4 regions of the Shewanella sp. SM21 genome follow, and region 2 is predicted to be linked to each of the others. Evidence: predicted binding sites of a transcription regulator. Region 2 holds the regulator's gene; each other region holds the start of a gene.
What was found. Region 2 encodes sigma-54, which starts transcription at its own class of promoters, with help from an activator protein. Its sites were predicted from a motif close to GTTGGCACGNNNNTNGNNT; they were not measured.
Positions count from the first base shown of each region.

Region 1: norV (anaerobic nitric oxide reductase flavorubredoxin) is a predicted target of sigma-54. The motif match lies at 1,946-1,964, and genes of this name have one in related genera.
Region 3: fliD (flagellar filament capping protein FliD) is a predicted target of sigma-54. The motif match lies at 2,064-2,082, and genes of this name have one in related genera.
Region 4: L5L94_RS07530 (flagellar hook-length control protein FliK) is a predicted target of sigma-54. The motif match lies at 1,879-1,897, and genes of this name have one in related genera.

Region 1 covers NZ_JAKKRL010000010.1:8,004-11,208, reverse strand. Annotated here, with positions in the region: gene norW (NADH:flavorubredoxin reductase NorW) at 1-356, opposite strand, end outside; gene norV (anaerobic nitric oxide reductase flavorubredoxin) at 349-1,878, opposite strand; gene norR (nitric oxide reductase transcriptional regulator NorR) at 2,105-3,205, shown strand, end outside.
Region 2 covers NZ_JAKKRL010000018.1:23,372-26,576, reverse strand. Annotated here, with positions in the region: gene lptB (LPS export ABC transporter ATP-binding protein) at 1-414, shown strand, start outside; gene L5L94_RS19460 (RNA polymerase factor sigma-54) at 522-2,000, shown strand; gene hpf (ribosome hibernation promoting factor) at 2,029-2,316, shown strand; gene ptsN (PTS IIA-like nitrogen regulatory protein PtsN) at 2,319-2,762, shown strand; gene rapZ (RNase adapter RapZ) at 2,759-3,205, shown strand, end outside.
Region 3 covers NZ_JAKKRL010000017.1:57,878-61,082, reverse strand. Annotated here, with positions in the region: gene L5L94_RS19095 (flagellin) at 1-761, shown strand, start outside; gene L5L94_RS19090 (flagellin) at 982-1,800, shown strand; gene fliD (flagellar filament capping protein FliD) at 2,103-3,205, shown strand, end outside.
Region 4 covers NZ_JAKKRL010000004.1:301,505-304,709, reverse strand. Annotated here, with positions in the region: gene fliL (flagellar basal body-associated protein FliL) at 1-112, opposite strand, end outside; gene L5L94_RS07530 (flagellar hook-length control protein FliK) at 197-1,786, opposite strand; gene fliJ (flagellar export protein FliJ) at 2,029-2,475, opposite strand; gene fliI (flagellar protein export ATPase FliI) at 2,505-3,205, opposite strand, start outside.

The DNA of each region.
Region 1 (3,205 bases), on a different contig from region 2:
CCCTCTATAGGTGGAATAAAGGGCCGTGCACCCGTGGCAAGCACTAATTTTTTGTACGCAATTTCGCGTCCTTGATGGCAACAGACTACCTGACGAACTTTATCTATTTTTATGACTTCACAGTGATTTATTACATCAATTTGTTGCTCATGTGCAAATTCAGTCGCGGTCAATTTTATGAGGTCTGACGCCATTTTTTTAAGGCTAAACACATGGCTTAAATCTGGTTTATGGTATTCGTCACCAGAGTCGGCTGTGATAACTGTAATCGGTTGTTCGCGGTTTAAACGTCGCAGTGTTTTGACTAGCTGATATGCCGCGAATCCACTGCCGATAATGACGATTGGCTTAGGCATTAGTCACCTCATTTTTTATGACAGCGAAAACGCTTTTACCTAGGCCACATTCGGGACAGAGGAAGTCTTCGGCCACTTGAGTCCAAGGTGTGCCAGCAATGACATCTTGATTAGGTTCTCCTTTTTCAGGGTCGTAAACCCATTGGCAAACGGTGCAAATCATTGATTGTGTATCATTTAATTCGCACGCGTTTGTTGCAATCGGTGCCGTCACAGGGACGTTATTAGTAGCAGTGTTTTCAGCTGTTTGACTGGCCGTGGTGGCTTGGCTAGGTTTTGACATGACTTGATTAATGATAGAGCGACTATTCGCGCTATCAAGGGGCCGCAATGCCCATTCTCGCGCGATTCGCTGGCCGTGCTGACGGCATTCTTGCATCGCATCTCGATCGGGACGCCATTTGACTTTTAATCCCACCGAGGTTTCAAAACCAGCATCCATCAAACGAGTGTGAATTCTATCGACTGCGCCGCCATTCCAGCCATAACTACCAAAAGCTGCCGCCTTTTTATTGCGAAAACGCAGGCCCGTGATTTCTTCAAGCATGGCGGCAATTTTAGGCATCATCACATTATTCATGGTGGATGAGCCGACTAAAATACCTTTTGACCTAAATGCCTGTGCAAGGATTTCGTTTTTATCATGACGTGCGACGTTATACACTTTTACTGCTACATTGGGGTCAACATCATGAATACCTTGAGCAATACCGTCGGCCATCATGCGAGTATTATTGGACATAGAGTCGTAGAAAATCGTGATGCGGTCTTCTTGATAAGCGTCGGCCCAAGCTAAATATTGGTGAATAATTTGGGCAGGATTATCACGCCACACAATGCCGTGTGAAGTTGCGATCATATCTACAGGTAAATTAAAGCTTAATACTTCGTGAATTTTAGCCGTCACTAGGCTGCTAAAGGGCGTTAAAATGTTTGAGTAGTACCGTAGGCATTGTTCCATTAATTCATTTTGATCAACCTCATCATTGAATAAATGTTCGTCGCAATAGTGTTGGCCAAAGGCATCGTTACTGAATAAAACCGCATCTTCGGTGAGGTATGTCATCATGCTATCTGGCCAATGCAACATAGGTGCTTCGATAAATATCAGTTGCTTACCATTGCCTATCGCTAAACTATCCCCTGTCTTTACGGTAATGAAATTCCATTCTGGGTGGTGGTGATGTCCTACAATGGAGTCGACCGCATTTTCACTGCAGTAAATTGGAGTGTTAGGAATTTTGGCCATTAATGCAGTCAGGGCGCCTGAGTGGTCTTCCTCTGCATGGTTCATCACAATATAGTCTATGTCGGTTAAATTAATTTCAGCTTCAAGATTTTGTAAGAATTGCTGGCTAAAACGATGATCAACTGTATCAATTAACACGGTTTTTTCTTCACGGATAAGGTAGCTATTGTAGCTTGTGCCTTTAGTTATTTTGTACTCAGTACCATGAAAATCTTGCACTTCCCAATCGCGTTGACCCACCCAGTGGATATTGTTTTTTACATGAATAGTCATAAATACACCTGTGATAATTAATAATGAATGCGCTACGTAAATCTTGCTTATTTAGTTAAATCTCTTATTGCACTCACTATGCCAACATTGTAAGGCGTTGATTTTTATTGGTATTAACGTATTTCAACATTTGAAATCACTTGTTGGTGTCATAATGACAATTTGATATTGGTCAAATTGACATTACACTGTTGTCAATATGACTTTATTTGACTGTGGATGTGCTATGAGTGCCCATGCTGATTTAACTCAGTTAGCCTTAGATTTAACTGTCGGCGTGTCGACGCAAGACAGATTTGAGCGTTTGTTGGCAGTGGTCAGGCGGCGTGTCAATTGTGATGCTGCGGCATTATTGGCATTTCGGGAGCAGCAATTTGTCCCCTTGGCGATAGATGGGCTCTTTGCCGAAGTGTTAGGGCGGCGCTTTCAAATTAGTGAGCATCCGAGATTAGAGGCTATCGCCCGTGCTGGCGATGTGGTTCGTTTCCCTGCCGACAGTGAACTTCCCGATCCGTATGATGGTTTAATTCCACATCATAGTGCGAACTTACATGTACATGCTTGCATTGGTTTACCACTAATCGCGAACGATCGCTTAATTGGGGCGCTCACCATTGATGGTTTCAACCCTCATCAGTTTGATGGTTTTAGTGATAGCGAGTTGCGTGTGATCAGCGCACTGGCCGCAGCCAGTCTTAATACTGCGTTATTGATGCAACAGCTAGAATCCCAAGTTGTTGAAGTTTCCAATGGCACTGAGGTGCTCAATCGTCCTGCTAGTCAGCAGGAGATCATAGGGCAATCCACACAGATCCAATCGCTAAAGCAGCAGATAAGTGCTGTGGCAGGCACTGATTTATCGGTATTAATTACCGGCGAAACAGGGGTGGGTAAGGAGTTAGTGGCTGCGGCGATACATAATCAATCGACCAGAGCCGATAAATCACTTATCTATTTGAACTGCGCTGCACTGCCTGAGTCCGTCGCCGAAAGCGAGTTATTTGGGCATGTAAAAGGGGCATTTACGGGGGCAATCAGTCATAGGCAAGGCAAGTTTGAACTCGCTGACAAGGGGACCTTGTTTTTAGATGAAATCGGGGAGCTTCCCTTGGGGCTGCAAGCTAAGTTATTGAGGGTTTTACAATACGGTGAATTACAGCGAGTGGGCAGTGATAAGAGCCTAAAAGTGAATACTCGGATTATTGCTGCCACTAATCGAATTTTGCACCAAGAGGCAACGGAAGGGCGCTTTCGTTTCGATCTTTACCATAGGTTGAGCGTATTTCCTATCCACGTAGCACCATTAAGAGAGCGTGGGCAAGATATT
Region 2 (3,205 bases):
ACTCGTAAAGAACTTAAAAACGAAGAACGAGAAGAAGAACTAGAACATCTGCTCGAAGAGTTTCATATCACCCACATCCGTGACAGCCAAGGCATGTCATTGTCGGGTGGCGAACGTCGTCGCGTCGAAATTGCGCGGGCTTTAGCCGCTAATCCTAAGTTCATTTTGCTCGATGAACCGTTTGCCGGCGTCGATCCTATTTCGGTTATCGACATCAAGAAGATTATCGAACAACTCAAAAGTCGCGGCCTTGGCGTACTGATCACAGACCATAATGTCCGCGAGACATTAGATGTATGTGAACATGCTTATATTGTGAGTCACGGAAACCTGATTGCCGAAGGAACTCCAGCAGAGATCTTAGACAATCAGCAAGTTAGGGCTGTGTACTTAGGTGAACAATTCAGGCTATAGTTAATCGAGCGAAGCCAATGGAGGCAATTTATACCGCCATTGGGCTTCACTCAAAATGATAATAAGCGACCTCATCCAACAATAATAACGTAGGGATCAGCGGTAACATGAAAGCGTCACTCCAGCTCAAACTGGGTCAACAGTTAACCATGACGCCACAACTACAACAGGCTATACGTCTGTTGCAACTGTCGTCATTAGAACTGCAGCAAGAGATCCAGCAAGCATTAGATTCTAATCCCCTTCTCGAGCTGGAAGAGGATCAATTCGACGCCACTAAAACCCCTGTAAACCAAACGCTATCCGATACGGATTTCAGTGAATCTAGCACTCTGCCACCAGAAAAAGACAGCTCCACCATAGATACGGCAGAGTCGCTAACCAAAGAATCCATGCCCGATGAGCTCCCCATGGACACCACATGGGATGAAGTGTTTACCGCCTCCCCAAACTCAGGCCCCGGCGGCAGTCGTGAAGACGATATGCCCTTCCAAGGCGAGACCAGTGAAGGTTTGTACGAACACTTAGAATGGCAAAAAAACCTCACGCCGTTTTCTGAAACCGATTTAGCCATTGCCACCGCCATTATTGATGCCATCGACGATCAGGGCTATCTCACCCAAAGCACTGAAGAAATTCTCGAAGCCATGGGCAATCCTGAAGTTGAGCTTGACGAAGTCGAAGCCGTACTCAAGCGTATTCAGCATTTTGATCCCATAGGCGTTGCCGCCCGCGATTTAAGTGAATGCCTGCTGATCCAACTGTCGCATTTCGCCGCTGATACTCCCAACCTAGAAAACGCCCGTATACTGATCAAAGATCATTTAGATCTGATCGCCGCCCGTGATTTTAGGTTATTGATGCGTAAGACTAAATTAAAAGAAGATGAATTAAGGGATGGTATAGCACTTATCCAAACCCTCAATCCTCGCCCAGGTTTGTTGATCACGCCCAATAATGACGAATACGTTATCCCAGATGTGTCTGTGTCGAAGAAAAATGGCCGCTGGGTCGTTGAGCTTAATCCTGACTGCATGCCAAAAATCAATGTAAATCAACATTATGCTTCTATGGCACGCAGTACCAAAAACCAAGCCGATAGCCAATTTATTCGCGGCCATCTGCAAGAGGCTAAATGGTTTATTAAGAGCTTAGAAAGCCGTAACGATACTTTGCTTAAAGTTGCTAATTGCATAGTGCAATATCAGCAAGGTTTCTTTGAGTATGGTGAAGAAGCCATGAAGCCTATGGTGCTTAACGATATTGCCGAAGCGGTAGAAATGCATGAGTCCACCATCTCACGGGTCACAACTCAAAAATACATGCATACCCCTAAGGGACTTTTTGAACTAAAATACTTCTTCTCTAGCCACGTCGGTACTGACGATGGTGGTGAGTGCTCATCCACAGCAATCAGAGCCTTTATAAAGAAACTGGTGGCAGCGGAAAACCAGAAAAAACCATTAAGCGATAGTAAGATGGCACAACTTCTGGCAGAACAAGGGATCAACGTAGCCCGCAGAACCATTGCGAAGTACCGAGAGGCTATGCTTATTCCACCTTCTAATCAGCGTAAAAGTTTATAACCTACAGTGGATATCGGAGGACGTTTCTATGCAAATAAACCTAAGTGGACACCATGTCGAAATTACCGAATCGTTACGTGCATATGTAGAAGAAAAGTTTTCAAAACTTGAACGCCATTTCGAACAGATCAATAATGTGCACGTTGTGCTCAATGTTGAGAAAATGCAACAGATTGCCGAAGCGAGAATAAACCTCATAGGTGGTGAAGTTTTTGCTACTTCAGAGCATGCTGACATGTATGCCGCTATAGACGCCCTGATTGACAAGCTTGACCGTCAGGTTATTAAACACAAAGAGAAGTTAACAAAACACTAATAATGGAACTTTGTACCATACTGCGGCCGGAGTGCACTACCTGCGCCACTCCGGGCAGCAAGAAAAAGGTACTGGAACTCATCAGCGACTTAGTCGCTGCCCAGTACCCGACCCTCTCATCTCAAGAGATATTCGAAAGCCTAGTGGCGCGCGAAAAGATGGGGAGCACAGGTATAGGTAACGGCATCGCCATTCCACATGGTCGACTAGCCGATATAGATCAGCCCATTGCCATACTAATTAAGTGTGAAGAGCCGATAGCATTTGATGCTATCGATAAGCAACCTGTTGATATTTTATTTGCACTACTGGTGCCTGCAGACCAATGTCAGCAGCACTTAAGTACCTTGTCTTGCATGGCCGAAAAGCTGAGCGACAAGCAAATATTAAAGCAATTACGCAAGACGCATGATGAAACGGAACTCTATCAGGTAATCACTGGATGAAACTGGTCATAGTGTCGGGCCGCTCAGGCTCAGGCAAATCTGTCGCCCTTAGGGTACTCGAAGATCTCGGCTATTATTGTGTCGATAACCTTCCCTTGCCATTGATTGGCAGTTTGCTTGAGCAACTCAAAGGCAGTAACGATCTCGTCGCCATCAGTGTCGACGTGCGTAACATGCCTGAGCAGGATAAGGTCTTAGTAAAACAACTCGCTAGCCTACCTCCAGATACTGAGTTAACGAGCTTCTTCCTTAACTCCAGCGATAAAATTCTGCTCAAGCGTTACAGCGAAACCCGCCGTTTGCATCCTTTGTCGAAGAGCCGAGTCTCTTTGCAAGAAGCGATAAAGCTGGAGGGGAAACTGCTCGAGCCTATGTCAAAACTGGTCGATCACTACATAGATACGTCGAATTTGAATATCTATGATTTAAGCGACCAAGTCAGA
Region 3 (3,205 bases), on a different contig from region 2:
GTGCTGTTAACAAAAGCAATAACCTATTGACTAATGCAATGGAGCGTTTATCGACAGGTTTACGTATCAATAGCGCATCTGATGATGCTGCTGGTTTGCAAATTGCTAACCGCATGAGCGCTAACGTTAAAGGTATGGAAACCGCTTCACGTAATATTTCTGATGCGACCTCTATGCTACAAACCGCTGATGGTGCGTTAGAAGAATTAACGACCATTGCTAATCGCCAGAAAGAACTCGCCACTCAAGCGGCAAACGGTGTGAACTCTGCTGATGATTTAACGGCTCTGAATGATGAGTTTACTCAATTAAACACCGAAATTACCCGTATTCTCGATAATACAACTTATGCCGGTAATAACTTATTCACCAAGTTGGAGGCTGGTGTTACCTTCCAAATTGGTGCTGGAACGGGTGAAAAATTGGTTGTTACAACAACAGCCATAGATGATGCAGCGCTGGCTGCTGGTGATTTAACTACTGGCGCGAATGCGGCAATTGCCCTTGTTGATACTTTCATCGCAGCAGTCGGTACAGAACGTTCTACCCTAGGTGCCAACATTAACCGTCTTGGACATACTGCAGCTAACCTTGCCAGTGTGACTGAAAATACCAAAGCTGCCGCTGGACGTATTATGGATGCCGATTTCGCGGTTGAATCTGCCAATATGACACGCAATCAATTATTAGTTCAAGCGGGTACAACGGTACTGTCTTCTGCTAACCAAAATACAGGTTTAGTGATGGGGCTACTGCGTTAATTACACCGAATTGAGTTAGTTTTAAGTGCCAGTAAGCTTAGCTTGCTGGCATTTTTTATGGCGTTTTGTGGATGCCATTTAAGTCTGTTTTTATAGAGGTGATCCCATCTATTTTTAAATAAGTTTTAGTTTTGCGCTGTTACTGTCGCCTTACTTAGTTATGGAGCTATACCGGGATTCAGGCATAGCCAAGATAACTGTTTTTTCTAGGAGAGCTGATATGTTAGGTGTTCACACTAATTACGCGTCAATTGTTGCACAAGGTGCTGTTAATAAAAGCAATAATCTATTAACTAATGCTATGGAGCGTTTGTCGACGGGTTTACGTATCAATAGCGCATCTGATGATGCTGCGGGTTTGCAAATTGCTAACCGCATGAGCGCTAACGTAAAGGGCATGGAAACGGCTTCACGCAATATTTCTGATGCGACCTCTATGCTGCAAACCGCTGATGGTGCGTTAGAAGAATTAACGACCATTGCTAACCGCCAGAAAGAATTGGCGACTCAAGCATCAAATGGCGTTAACTCTACAGCAGATTTAAAAGCGTTGGATGATGAATTTAAGCAATTAAATGCAGAAATTACCCGTATTGTAGAAAATACAACCTATGCGGGTAATAACTTATTTAAAGATGCTACTGATGGTGTACTCGTCAAAGGTGTGACCTTTCAGATTGGCTCGGATGGAGCAGAGCAAATGTCAGTTACCTTAGGTGCTATTGATAAGACAGTTACTGGTGATTTGTTGACTTCTGCAGCTGCCAATACGGCTATCGGGGCTGTTGATACCTTCTTGGCCAAAGTGGGGACAGAACGTTCAACCTTAGGTGCCAACATTAACCGTCTTGGCCATACTGCGGCTAACCTTGCCAGCGTAACTGAAAATACTAAAGCCGCTGCCGGCCGTATTATGGATGCCGATTTCGCGGTTGAATCTGCCAATATGACACGTAATCAATTATTAGTTCAGGCGGGTACAACGGTACTGTCTTCAGCTAACCAGAATACGGGTTTAGTCATGGGTCTATTGCGTTAATGTTATTGGGCAAGTGATGTCATTGGTCACGGCTAAAATGCCAGTTAGTTGCGCTGACTGGCATTTTTATTTTAGCCACGGTTTATGTATTGGTCGGTAGTCGCTAAACCCGAGATTGAAACCTATAAGGTTCATGTTTTAGTGGGTAATTTTCGATAACACAAAGTGGAAGATGGTTTTCCTGTTTAAGTGTCCATGCGGAAGTATTTAGCTGTGTTTTGGCCAGTTAATTATTTTAATTTCTTTAAAAACAGTAACTTGTTTTTGGCATGCGTTTTGCTCTAGAACGAGTGGAGGTAGTCATGATTTCAGGTATGAATGCAGCACAATTTGCTCAGCAACTGATTGGCGCAGACCGCGCAGGTAAAGATACGCTTTACAAAGGTAAGCTAACTGCCAGCAAAACACAGTTAGATGCTTATACGTTGCTCGAAAATAATATGAAGAAGATGGCCACTAAGCTGAGTGAAATGGGTGGCGATGCAGCTAAAGGCAAAATTGCTACGGTTACGGGCGAGAATGCGACCGCTACAGTTAAATCTGATGCGCCTAAGGGCAACTATGATTTGAGTGTGCATAAACTTGCGCAAGCGCATCAACTGACTAAAGCCTATTCCTCTGAAAGTGAATTGTTACCAACGTCGGGCATTATCAGTATTCAAGTCGGTAGTGATCCGACTAAGCGTATGGAAATTGATTTGGCAACGGTTAATGGCGGTGCGGCTATTTCTGTGTCTCAGTTACGCGATGTGATCAATAAACAAGTGGGTAATCCTGGTGTACAAGCGTCATTAGTGCGCACAGGTAACCAAATCGAATTTATGCTGTCTTCAAAGGAATCGGGTGTCGCGAATCAAGTGAAGGTAGAGTTTAACGGTGCCGATTGGGGCATGACAGAACGTCGTGCAGCACAAGATGCGGAACTCACATTAAACGGTATCAGTATTACCAGCAGTAGTAACTATCTAGAAAATGTTGTTGATGGTGTCAGCCTCGAATTAGTCAAGGTGCATGCGGCTGGTGAAAGCAGCATGATTAAAGTCACAGACGATTTTGAAGCGAATAAGAAAGCGGTTAAGGATTTTGTCGATTCATTTAATTCTTTAATGACGCAAATTAATCAATTAACTCGTTCTATGGGCGTTAAAACCTCTGACTCTGGCTCTTCCGATAAAGATAAGGAAGACAAAAGCACTGCAGTGAGTGAAGCGCAAATTGGTGTGTTGAAGGGGGATACCTCTATTCGTCTTCTCCAGTCTAAATTACGTGATTCTGTATTTGCAACGGCTGCTAATGGCATGCGTTTGTCTGATATCGGGATTGAGATTGGACGAGACGGAAAACTAAAAATTGATGATGCTAAGCTGACCGATAGCTTTAAAAGTGATCCAGAAAAAGTACAAGC
Region 4 (3,205 bases), on a different contig from region 2:
CGCCACCGATTAACAGCGCGACTAAAACGCCCACACCAGCAAAAATAAATAGTTTCTTCTTACTCTTAGGCTCTGCAGTACTTTCAAGTTCTAACGATTCTTCCTTAGCCATCACTATTCTCTTTAATTTAGGCGGAAACTCATTACTGTTTTATTTGAAACGTAATTATGTCAGTCATTGCTATAGGTTACCTGCTTAAGCGTAATAATCTATACCTGAAGTTACACTAATCGCTTGATTTAAACCTAAATGTAACTCTTCTGCCGAGATTTCATCCATATCAGCCGCATTTGAACTGCCGCCATCACCGAAACTACCTTCCCGACGCTCACCTTGATCGCCTTGAGAAACATGGCTGTCAGCCAACTGCATCCCTTGCTCTTGCAATAACTCACGTAATCTTGGCATAGCTTGTTCAACCAGATCGCGCGTTTGCGGCTGAGTAACATGAAACTGTACTTGGGTTTGGTCGCCATGCACTTGGATTTTTACCAACATATGTCCAAGTTCAGGTGGATCGAGCCGGATTTCCGCATGTTGGATGCCTTGACTCACCATAGTAATCAATTGCTGCTTCATCACAGGTGAAAATCGTTGGATCATCTCCTGCATTTGGTTTTGCTGTTCTACTCCTTGACGCAATGACAGCTGAACTTGCATGGTTTCTTGGCGATTTAATTGTGACATCGAGAGTGTCTGTATGGATGATGTCGACTTAAGTTCTGAGAAAGTATTACTATCATCCATAAAACTTTCGTCTCTGGGAATATCCATCGCAACCGTTAATTTAGCATCTTTCAGTAATAGGTTAGCAGCCAAATCGGAATTGGGACTCCCATCAAGATCACTTTCTGTTACAGATGTTGTATCTAATGGTTCAGATGAAGTTGAAGAGCCTAAGGTATTCAGGTCGAAAGTATTTCCCGAGGTCGCGATATTAGCCGTATTGGGACTATTCACTGTCGAGCTACTAGTCGTTGCTTTTGCCGCAGTGTTGGTTGCCGACTTTATCGTTGCACTGTTCGCTAAGCCCGCTTGATTAATCACAGCATTAAGTGTGACCTCATTCTCAACTAAAGACTCATCTATACTCACCCCGACTTCAGTGGCAGAGACAAGCTCAGTGTCTTCTAAAGGTAATTCTGAAGCGTCATCGGTCAAATTTGGATCAATCACAGCATCACTATCCGCTGACACTTCAAGTATATTTGGGTCTATGGGGAGAATTTGTACGAGTGACTTATCAGTCAAAGATGATGGTTTCACATCATCTACGATTAAAATTGCTGCCATATCTGGGCTAGTAGAAACTAACTTTTGTAATTCAGCAGAAAAACCCGCTTCATCTATATCTGATGCCAGTTCAATCTCAGCAGAAACAGTAGATGCCAATGCTGAGCCGGTTAATAAAGCTGATGAAGTATCAATATTTTCTTCACCAGTTATATCTTCTTCAGCATTTAAAAATGCTAGCGGCAAACTATCTCCATCTGATGCCGTTTTCTTCATATCATTTGCCATGCTAATTTGGGCAAAAATGAGATTTACGTCGGCGTCATCAGTTGATATATCGTCATCTTTTACTTTATCAGCAGAGGTAACCTGCACAGTATCATCAATGTTAGCAATGGTTTTTTTAGACGCAGAAATAGAAAATGAGCTAGCGGTGACTGACGCAAGTGTAGATGAAAAGTCTTCATTATTAGACTCTTGGGAAGATGTCTTAGCGGAATTGGCCGCAGAGTTGCCTGTTTTACTTAACAGGATATTGGTCATTTGTTGCATAAGTGCTCCCAAACATCACCCAGCAAAAAAAGAAAATGGCTAGGTAGAAACGTCAATTAAACACTGCGGTTGCAGGGTCATGGACTAAATCAAAGCAAATAAGATGCCAACACATCAGGTTTTACGACAGCATATCGAAAAGAATTAACTCTGGGAGGTGTCAAATTGATGCTTATGCCATCAATACAAAAAAACTAAAGAGCCTATCCGGCTAGCGAGCAGTAAATATGCCTATCATTTCACTAACGTTGATGACGGCGATAAAATTGCTGGGAAGCAAATTCATCGGTCATTTTTTGCTCCCTTTTTTGTTCAACCACTTGACGCTTCTTCTCTTTACTGGCTAAGAGTAATTCTACTGCCTTACGTTTTTTTTGCTTTTCCAACCAATGTTGTTGTCGATATTCTTTTTGCTTTTCACCGTCGGCTACGACGCGATTTTGCTGGATAATTGCGTCATCGATCTGACGAATAAAACGGTGAAACTGGTGATAGTGACTAGCACTGATGGCTTGACCTTGCTGGGATTGCATTTGCTTCATGTATTCTAAGCGATAGTTATTCAGAGCACTGAGTTGATTCAACCGTTTTTGACACTCTAACTGCGCCGATTTTAACAATAAAGCCGCTTGTTCTTCGGCATCATTAGCAAGCTTTAACACTAACAACAAGGGATCGGCGTTAGCCATACTAGACCTCGATTAATTCGATGACGCCATTATTTGCACTGTGCAGCAAGTTGCCCAAGCATGACTTGGCTATCGGCAAAGCTAAATGCATCACGCATGGTTTGTCGCAAAAAAGCATTCATTGCTGGCTGCAGTCGTATCGCATTATCAATGCGCGGATCGCTTCCTTGGGCATAGGCCCCAATAGAAATCAAATCTCGATTTTGCTGATACAAAGAATAGGTTTGTTTCACGCGGCGCATCGCCTCCAAATGTTCATTGGAAATCACCATAGGCGCGACTCGGCTAATAGAAGCTTCAATATCAATCGCAGGATAGTGCCCCGAATCCGCAAGCGAACGTGACAAGACAATGTGACCATCAAGGATCGCCCGCGAAGCATCGGCAATGGGATCCTGTTGATCGTCTCCTTCCGTCAACACAGTATAAAATGCCGTAATTGAACCTTGCCCAGGGCCACCATTTCCGGCGCGCTCAACTAAACGTGGCAATTTTGCAAATACAGAAGGCGGATAACCTTTAGTCGCAGGCGGTTCACCCACAGCCAAAGCAATTTCACGCTGCGCTTGGGCGTAGCGCGTTAAACTGTCCATAAGCAATAAAACGTTATAGCCTAAATCGCGGAAGTATTCGGCAATACGAGTAGAGGTTTCACAGGCGCGAAGGCGCATCAGAGGCGATGTATCCGCAGGCGCAGCAACGACGACTGAACGCGCTCGACCTTTCTCAC